3 linked regions of the Fodinicurvata sp. EGI_FJ10296 genome follow. The protein of the gene in region 3 binds, or shares a complex with, the protein of the main gene of each other region. Links are inferred from orthologs where the notes say so. Each region holds a gene or a part of one and is shown on either strand. Other genes may lie near its edges.

Region 1 (3,013 bases), on a different replicon or contig from region 3:
GTCTCAAGGAATTTCGAAACGGAGATCGGTTTGGCTATGTAGTCTTCACAGCCTCCTTCCCGTATTTTCTCCTCGTCGCCGCGCATAGCGAAAGCGGTCACGGCAACCACCGGTATGGACTTCAGGTTGTCATCCTCTTTGATCCACTTGGTAACTTCCAGACCGGACACTTCCGGCAACTGAATATCCATCAGAATCAAATCCGGCTTTTCTTTTCTGGTAATTTTCAGCGCCTCCATACCGTCCTTGGTCTGAAGGGTCGTATATCCATGCGCTTCGAGCAAGTCGTTGAATAACTTCATATTGAGTTCATTGTCTTCAACGATCAAAACCGTCTTTGACATATTGTTTTTTCCTCGGCAAAGGCGAATAGGTAGATCAGGTGATTATACGCTGACTTTTGTCAGGTAACAATGACTGCCACAGACACTTATATTCTGGCAGTCACCGTGGCAAATAAGGCGTAGAAATTATCGCTGGCTGAACCCGGCGCCCCCTCGGTAGTCGGATCGGGTGGAATATTGACTGTCATCGGTCGCTATCCCCACTCAAGATACACGCCATAGCATCGACCTCCCCCTCCGGGCGGAGAACCAGTCTCCCGAAGATAGCCCGATCGGAAATCGAACCACCATGCGCACCATCTGTCACCCCTAAGGGTTTTCCGTTAACATCATATGATCAACCCGTTCTTATCTCATGATAGCCGTACCATGTCGATCAATGACAATTGGTTAACATCCCTGTGCCGGGATTGCGATTCCACAGCCGATCACGACGGTCGGCTACCCGCACGATGCCCGCATTGCGGATCGCCCCGTCTTGTGGCGCACCGCGAATTGAAGACCCTGACGATTGCCCACCTGGACTGCGACGCCTTTTATGCTGCCGTCGAAAAGCGCGATGACCCCACGATTGCGCAGCGCCCGGTCATTGTCGGCGGCGGCCGTCGCGGGGTCGTCACCTCTGCCTGCTATATCGCCCGGATGTCGGAGGTACGGTCGGCCATGCCGATGTTCAAGGCACTCGAAGCGTGCCCCGATGCCATCGTCGTCCGGCCGGATATGGCGAAGTACAAGTCAACCGGCCGCGCGATTCGCTCAATACTCGAAGCTGCAACGCCGCTGGTCGAGCCGCTGTCCATCGATGAGGCGTTCCTGGACCTGAGCGGCACCGAGCGCCTGCACGGCGCATGTCCGGCGGTCGTCTCGGCGAGGCTGGTGCGCCGGATCGAAGCTGAAACCGGCATTTCCGTGTCCGTTGGCCTAAGCCACAACAAGCTTCTGGCGAAAATGGCGTCGGACCTGGACAAGCCGCGCGGTTTCGCGATCATCGGCCGCGCTGAGACGCTGGATTTTCTGGGCCCCCGGCGCGTCTCGGATTTGTGGGGCGTCGGTCAGGCCCTGGCCCGCAAGCTGGCATCCGACAATATCAGGACGATCGCCGACCTGCGCCTTCGCGATCCAGCGCGGCTGGTGGCCCGCTATGGCTCGGTCGGAACGCGACTGGCGGCCTTCTCAATGGGCCGCGACGATCGCGCGGTCTCTCCGGGACGCGCGGCCAAATCGATTTCAGCCGAACAGACATTCGACCGTGACATCAACGACATCGACGCCCTGCTCGACCGGTTGTGGCCACTTTCGGAAAAAGTCGCCCGGCGGCTGGTGACCCTTGACCTCTGCGGCCGCACCGTCGTCCTGAAACTGAAAACCGGATCCTTCCGTACGGTAACCCGCAACCGGCGGCTCCACTCGCCGACGCAACTGGCCGGACGGCTGTTCGACACGGCCTCGGCAATGGCGCGCGAAGCCGCCGCCGGCAGCGGATTCCGGCTGATCGGAGTCGGCGTATCGGAATTGGCGCCCGGCTGTGACGCCGATCCGGCCGATCTCGCCGATCCGGGCCTGGCAAAGCGAAAATCCGTCGAATCGGCCATGACGGCGATCCGCGGAAAGCTCGGCGATCGAGCGATCGTCACCGGTCGGTCGCTGCCGAAATAGGCGATGTCGGCAAGCGGGACGTGGCGGGCCTATCCCTCGCAGGACGGCTCGGGAAGGCGCTCCAGTTCCGTCAGCGTGGCGTCGACGACGAAATCGCCATAGTCCAGTGCGAGCCGGTCGGCGACACCGTTCCCGAACAGCCGCATCGTCGTTTGGAACTCCGGCGACATGAGTTCCGCATCCGACGAGAAATGGGCCAGGACGATGCGCCAGGCTTCGGCTTCACGAAGGCTGTCATCGATTCTTTCATCGGTTTCGGATCCGGTTTCAGGTCCGGCTTGCAGCCCGGCGGCAGAAACCGTCGCGCTGATGTCGAAAGCGCTGCCCTTCTGTTCCCAATCCATCTCGGTGCCATCGAACACGGTGGCCGCATAGAACGGTTCGCCCGCTGCGGCGCGCTCGATCAGCTCGACCGTGTGCGCGACCGGAAAGATGATACCGGCCGGCAAGGTCTCGCTGCCCTCTGTCGGGGAACGGTACTCCACGGCAACTCGCCCCTCACCCCCGTCATTTCCGTCGCGCCGGGTAGCGGTTCCACGCAGGGTCTGGCTACCGGTCACATCGGAATCCTGTGCCAGCCGGAAGCTGAACGACGATCCGTCGAAAGCCTCCCACGTGGCATAGGTGGACGCGATCTCGATCGCACCGCCCATTCGGTCATAGAGCACCATGTCGACGGTTTGCGCGATCGTCCAGCCTTCGCAATCATGCGACCACTCAGCGGACATCGTGCCGGAAATGCTCTCCAACCCGCCGCGCGCGCCGGACTCGGCCAGCGAAAACTCGTATAAGGTCCGGTGAGAGGCCAGCCCTCCGGGGCCACCGACCCCGCTGTTCGGGGTGTCGGCGACCACATCGGCGATCGGCGCACCGGTCAGCAACAGCGCCGCCGCCAGCCCCACGCCGCCAAGCGGCCGCTTCCAGTCGATTGCCGGGTTCGGGCGCCCGCTCGCGTGAAATACGATTGTCATGATCCCCTCGCTTCAAAGGCCGTGCAGGACATACGCTTGGCG
Region 2 (3,092 bases), on a different replicon or contig from region 3:
AGCCTGGCAAGCAGGGAAATCAGCCGCTCGATTTCCGGTCCCATCATGCCCGACTGTTCCCGCCTTCCTTGCCGGCGCTCGATACACGCATGATCAGAATGGCAGTTTCATGCCCGGCGGCAGCTTCATGTCGCCCATCACCTTTTGCGTTTCTTCCTGCACCCGAACCTCGACCTTTGCCTTGGCGTCGTTGATCGCCGCGACGACCAGATCCTCAAGAACTTCGGGGTCTTCGGGATCGATGAGCGACTTGTCGATCTTGATGGAACGCATCTCGCCACGGCCATTCATCGTGGCGACGATCATGCCGCCGCCGGATTGGCCGGTGACCTCGATTTCTCCAAGCTGGGTCTGCATGTCCGCCATCTTGGACTGCATCTCCTGTGCCTGCTTCATCATCTGGCTGAGATTCTTCATGGGATAGCCCCTTCCTATTCGAATTCGTCACCGGCTTCATCGATCCCGTAATCGGGGAAGCCGTGATCGGGATAGAACTCTGTGTCGTCGTCTATCGGGTAGCCGTCGTCGCCAAACGGGTCGCCGCCCTCGTGACCAGCCTCTCCCGGGATGGCAGGGGAAAAGGTGCCTGGACCTGACGGGGTCGAATCCCGGCGGCCAGCGACAGCGGCGCCGCGCACCGCATGAATATCGAGTATCTGCGCATTGGGGAAGCTGTTGAAAAGGGCCTTTACCGTCGGATTCTCTGCGGCTTCCTCCAGGCGGCGCTTGCGCGCGCTCTCGTCCTGCTGGGAAAGGGTCGGTTCGCCTTCGTCTCGCGAGACGCTGACCATCCATCGTTCGCCGCTCAGATTTTGCAGAAGTTGCATGATCTGGCTGGCGAGCGTGTCGGGCGCACCGGCGCGCGGCCGGAATTCCAGCCGGCGGGGCTCGTAGCGGACGATGTGGACGAACGAGTACAGATGCGCATGGATGAGCGGATCACCCTGTTCGGCGATCATATCGACGAGTTCACGGAAACTGCCGGGAAGAATCGTCCCGCTGGCAACCGTTTCGGGGTCGGGCCGTCGGTTGGCGGGATCGGCATCGCCGATCGGGAACGCGTCGGCAGCGGTGTCTGGCGAAACGCCCAGAGATGATTGGGGGGATGGTAGGGCGGACGAATGGGGGGACGTTCGGGGAGATCGCCCGACCGCCGCCGATCCTTCCGCCGCCGATCCCCCCGCTGTGGGCGCAGAAGCTGAGTGGCCGCTGGTGACCGGCGCATTGTGCTGCTGGTTCGACGGTGAGGCGGCCGTCGTAACGGTCCGTCCGTTCCCGGCAGCCTGGTGAGGGGGCGGCCCACTATTTCCATCGGGTGCCGGACCCGATGGCGATCGGGCGGCGTCCTGAGGCAGGGAGGCCAGCTTCTTCAGCAGGTCGTCCGGCGTCGGCAGGGCGGCGCCGTGTATCAGGCGGATCAGCACCATATCCAGCGCGGCGGTCGGGTCGGGCGCCGCCTGGATCTCGCCCAGGCCTTTCAGCAGGATCTGCCAGCACCGTGTCAGGGCGGGCATCGACAGCTGCTCGGCAAGGGCGCTGCCGCGCCGGATTTCCGCTTCGGGCAGTGTCGGGTCGCTCGCCAGGTCGGGGACGACCTTCCAGCGTGTCAGGAAATGGGTGAAGTCCAGCAGATCCTGCGTCACCACAACGGGATCGGCGCCGCTGGCGGACAGGTCGGCGGCCAGCGCCAGCGCATCGGCGGCTCGGCCGGTGACGAGGCTTTCGAACAGATCGATGATCCGCGTCCGGTCGGCAAGACCGAGCATTTCCCGAACCTGATCCGCCGTGACGGTGACCGCGGGGCCGTTCTCCGGCGAGCTGTCGTACCCCCCGGCATCTCCCTGGCCAGCCTGGCCGATGGCCTGATCGAGAAGGCTGAGGCCGTCGCGCACCGACCCATCGGCAGCGCGGGAGATCATTCCCAGGGCGTCCGGCTCGATCGCCGCGCCTTCGAGTTCCACGATCCGGCCGAAATGACGCTGAAGCAGACTGCTGTCCACGCGCCGCAGGTCGAAACGCTGGCACCGGGAAAGAACGGTAACGGGAACCTTCCGAATCTCGGTCGTCGCGAAGATGAACTTCGCGTGATCGGGAGGTTCTTCCAGCGTCTTGAGCAGAGCGTTGAAAGCCGCCCGCGACAGCATGTGGACTTCGTCGATAATATAGATCTTGTAGCGAACGGAGACGGGTGCATAGCGCACCGCCTCGATGATTTCGCGGATATTGTCGACACCTGTATTAGAAGCGGCGTCGATCTCGATCACGTCCACGTTGCGGTCGGCGGCTATGCTGATGCAGGCGTCACACTGGCCACAGGGTGTCGGCGTCGGCCCACCGGTGCCGTCCGGACCGGTGCAATTGATTGCCCGTGCGATGATTCGGGCCGTCGTGGTTTTGCCGACGCCGCGCACGCCGGTCAGAATAAAGGCATGCGCCATTCGGCCGGTACGAAGCGCGTTGGTCAGCGTCCGGACGAGGGCGTCCTGGCCAATCAGCTGGTCGAATGTGCCGGGTCGGTATTTTCGGGCAAGGACGCGATAGTCGCCGCCGTCCGCGCTGGCCGACATCGTGTCGGCCGCGTCTTCCGGCGCAGCGCCCGCGAGGGGCGTATCGTTCGGTGGGTCAGGAGTGTCGGCCACGGCTCAGCTCATTGCCCCCGTTCATCCCCGGCCCCGCGTCGTCTGAGCCGACATCCGCGCCGGGGCTGTGATCGTTCAAGAGGCGCCGCCGCGACGGGACACCACCCGGCGCAATATAGTGGAGACTGGACGACGACCCGAATCGAAACTCGTTACGGCTGCTCCCTTCCGGGCCTGACCGGGTTGGCGAGAGATCCGTCCGCCGCCAGCCTCCGACGCGGAATATCGGAAACGTGGCCGCAAAACGCAAGAGCCGTCATGCCTCCGCTGGTCGTTCTTTCAGGATTTCGCCGGTGGCGCGCGTCGGATTGCCTTCCGCGCTGCCGTCAGATCGCCTTGCGGCCCCATACCTTAGGCCACTAAACATTGATAAAATTGCCTTTTCCGGGCGGTGGCAACTAAACCCTAACCATTCGGTGATTGTCTGCTGACGGACGAATGTCGAACTGGTGG
Region 3 (3,078 bases):
AGTCTGGCGTTGGCCAGGATCAGCCCGAGGAGAAGCGCTTTTTGCTCTCCCGTCGAGCATTGAGCCGCGCCGACACCTTTCGCTCTATGACTTACCAGAAGATCACTGCGATGGATACCATCGGCGGCGCCACCGGCCACGGAGTCGAGACTTCTCGACTCCCGGAGCAGGGTCCGGAATCGCTCCTCGACCTCAAGCGCCGGCCGATCGACCAGCCATGTTTCGATTGACCCCGACAGGTCGATATCCGCCCGGGGGAAAACGGTATCGACCATTCCATCACCATAGCGGGCGAACGAGTCCGCCAGTTGAAGCCGCTCCACCAGAAACCGGCGTCCCGCCGCGACGGCGATCCCCTTGCGCGCCATCGTCTCTTCCAGCCCATCGAGCCAGGCGCGATCGAAACGTCCCGACCGCAACAGGCGCGAACGCTCGCGCATCGCATGCTCATAAGCGGAAAGCGCCCCCGCATGGCCGGAATCGTGGCCGTAGACGAGCCGATCCAGGAACCGCCGACGATTGCCCGCCCCTTCCAGGAACAGCCGATCCATAGCCGGCGTCAACCAGACCATTGCCAGCCGATCACCGAGCGCGGCCTGGGAGACCGACTGACCGTCGATCCGGACCAGCCGCCGACCCTGACCCGTCGGCACCTCCGGATCCGGCCCCGTGCCGAGCCGCACCGTTCTGCCGTCATGCATCAGAATCGCGCTCACCGCCCAGTGACGGTCGGCCGGCGCATCGTTTCTCGCCACATCGACGAGCGTGGCCCGCCGCAACCCCCGTCCCGGCGACAGGAAAGAAACAGCCTCCAGTATGTTCGTTTTGCCGGCACCGTTGGGACCCGCCAACACGACCGACCGGCCGGCCGTCTCGATGGTCACCGTCGAATGGTTCCGGAAATCGGTCAGTGAAAGACGGTCGATATGCAGGATGGTTCCCTCTGCCGGATCCGGTCGGCAATCCGGCGCCGAGTCAGATCCGGAACCCGGCCCGGCCCCGCGCACGGAGTCGACGGAACTGTCCGCCAGCCAGTTCGTATCAATTTCCGCGACCGTTGATACGTCTCTCACGCGTCAATACTGACCCCGTCCCTATACCCGCATCGGCATAAGGACGTATAATGTCGCCCCAACCTCGCCTTCGGCGCTGCGCGCCCGAATGATGGTCGGCGACCCGCTGTCGGACATCTCGAACTGTATATGGCCATCGCCGAGCTGAGCGGCAATGTCCATGAGATACCGGCTGTTGAATCCGATCTGGAAAGTCTCGCCGTCATAGTCGATTTCCAGTTCCTCCACCGCGCTGCCGGCATCGGCGGCAGTAGCGGACAGCGTCATGACACCGCTGCTGAATGCCAGTTTGACCGCCCGGCTCTTTTCGGAGGAAATGGTCGACACGCGATCGACGGCCGAAGCGAAAACCTTGGCGTCGAGCACGATCGTCTTGTCGTTGCCGGTGGGAATGACGCGCGCATAGTCCGGAAACGTGCCGTCGATGAGTTTCGAGGTCAGGACAGCTGTCGAAAAGGAAAACCGGATCTTGGCATCGGACAGCGATACCACGACGTCGCCCGGCATATCGGCGATCAGTCGGTGAACTTCGTTGACGGTCTTGCGCGGAACGATCACGCCCGGCATCTGTTCGGCGCCGGAGGGTTCGGCGATTTCGGCGCGCGCCAGACGATGCCCGTCGGTCGCGACCGACCGCAGCACCCGGCCATGATCGCCATCGGCCGCATGAAAATACAGGCCGTTGAGGTAGTATCGCGTTTCCTCGGTCGAAACGGCGAATCGGGTCTGTTCGATCATCTCGCGCAGATCCGTACCCGGCACGGTAAACCGGAACGGCAATTCGCCGCCACCGATCTCCGGGAAATCCTCGACCGGCAGAGTCCCCAGCTTGAACCGTGAGCGTCCGGCAACGACAGCGAGCGTCTCGCCGGTGGCGTCGATCTCGACCTGGGCGCCGTCGGGGAGTTTCCGCACGATGTCATGGAAGGTGTGAGCGGGCGCCGTGACCTGCCCTTCGACCGATATGTCGGCATCGACGGTATCGACAATTTCGATGTCCATATCCGTTGCGGTCAACGACAGCGAACCGCCTGCCGCCCGCAACAGGACATTGGACAGAATGGGAATCGTGTTTCGCCGCTCAACCACACTCTGCACGTGGCCGAGAGATTTCAGCAGCGTCGCGCGTTCGATGGTGAGCTTCATCGTCGTTCCCGTTCGGTTGGAAACGGCGACTTCCGGCGCCGTCTCTGTCAGTTCGTGGGTTTTAGCAATGACCGGGAGGCTTTTCCAGAACGAAGTCCGGTCCCGGAATCAGCTCAGTGCCAGTATCGGCCCCTATGCGATCAAACCTCGTCCTTGCAGCGCCAACCTCCTCCTGATCGCCCCCGACATCGCTCGGGGCCCGGACCCGGATGAGCCCGGTTCGCGTGTCAACGTCGGCAAGTTGCTGCACGAGGTCCCGGGTCGGCAGCGCGTCACTTTGTGACCGCGCAGCGCCCGGGACGATCAGGATGTGGAAATCGTCTATCTCGCAATCGATACCGATGTGCGAACATTGTAGATATCGGCCCCGGGGGGCGCCGGTGACGATCATCCCTGCAGCATCCGCTTCAGCAGGTCGACGTCTTCGGCGAAGGAAGGGTCGGCGCTGCAAAGCTCCTCGACCTTGCGGACGGCATGCATCACCGTCGTATGATCGCGGCCACCGAATTTGCGGCCGATATCCGGCAGAGAACGCGCGGTGAGTTGCTTCGACAAATACATCGCCACCTGGCGCGGACGGGCGACCATTCGCGACCGCCGCGAGGAATGCATGTCCGCGACCTTGACGTTGTAGTGCTCCGCGACCCGCTTCTGAATCTCGTCGATTGTCACGCGCCGGTCGCTGGCCCGGATCAGGTCGCGCAGCAATTCCTGCGTGCCTTCAAGGGATACCGGGCGCCCGACGAATTCCGCATGCGCCACCAGCCGATTGAGTGCCCCCTCCAACTCGCGGATGTTGGAGGAAATCTTGTGGGCCAGATACTCCATCACCTTCATCGGAATTTCGACATGGGGCCAT

Evidence for each region.
Region 1: the proteins of dnaN (region 3) and ABZ728_RS13505 are in contact, whole or in part, in a solved structure (PDB 1OK7), measured with the Escherichia coli proteins. The link is inferred for Fodinicurvata sp. EGI_FJ10296 from one-to-one orthologs.
Region 2: the proteins of dnaN (region 3) and ABZ728_RS14750 are in contact, whole or in part, in a cryo-EM structure (PDB 8GIZ), measured with the Escherichia coli proteins. The link is inferred for Fodinicurvata sp. EGI_FJ10296 from one-to-one orthologs.

What each region holds. Positions count from the first base shown.
Region 1 is NZ_JBFCVL010000005.1:450,486-453,498, forward strand. What follows is about bases 1-2,856. They hold ABZ728_RS13505 (DNA polymerase IV), read left to right. Parts: upstream 1-713; coding sequence 714-2,000; downstream 2,001-2,856. Other genes in these bases: ABZ728_RS13500 (response regulator), read right to left, coding at 1-344; ABZ728_RS13510 (DUF1849 family protein), read right to left, coding at 2,030-2,856. Outside these bases: more of ABZ728_RS13510, read right to left, coding at 2,857-2,971. UniProt on the Escherichia coli protein: Poorly processive, error-prone DNA polymerase involved in translesion repair and untargeted mutagenesis. Copies undamaged DNA at stalled replication forks, which arise in vivo from mismatched or misaligned primer ends.
Region 2 is NZ_JBFCVL010000006.1:223,616-226,707, forward strand. Bases 36-2,970 are described here. They hold ABZ728_RS14750 (DNA polymerase III subunit gamma/tau), read right to left. Parts: upstream 2,640-2,970; coding sequence 432-2,639; downstream 36-431. Other genes in these bases: recR (recombination mediator RecR), read right to left, coding at 36-47; ABZ728_RS14745 (YbaB/EbfC family nucleoid-associated protein), read right to left, coding at 94-417. In the rest of the region: more of recR, read right to left, coding at 1-35. UniProt on the Escherichia coli protein: Part of the beta sliding clamp loading complex, which hydrolyzes ATP to load the beta clamp onto primed DNA to form the DNA replication pre-initiation complex.
Region 3 is NZ_JBFCVL010000001.1:597,542-600,619, reverse strand. Bases 158-3,078 are described here. They hold dnaN (DNA polymerase III subunit beta), read right to left. Parts: upstream 2,220-3,078; coding sequence 1,095-2,219; downstream 158-1,094. Other genes in these bases: dnaA (chromosomal replication initiator protein DnaA), read right to left, coding at 2,607-3,078; recF (DNA replication/repair protein RecF), read right to left, coding at 158-1,073. In the rest of the region: more of recF, read right to left, coding at 1-157. UniProt on the Escherichia coli protein: Confers DNA tethering and processivity to DNA polymerases and other proteins. Acts as a clamp, forming a ring around DNA (a reaction catalyzed by the clamp-loading complex) which diffuses in an ATP-independent manner freely and bidirectionally along dsDNA.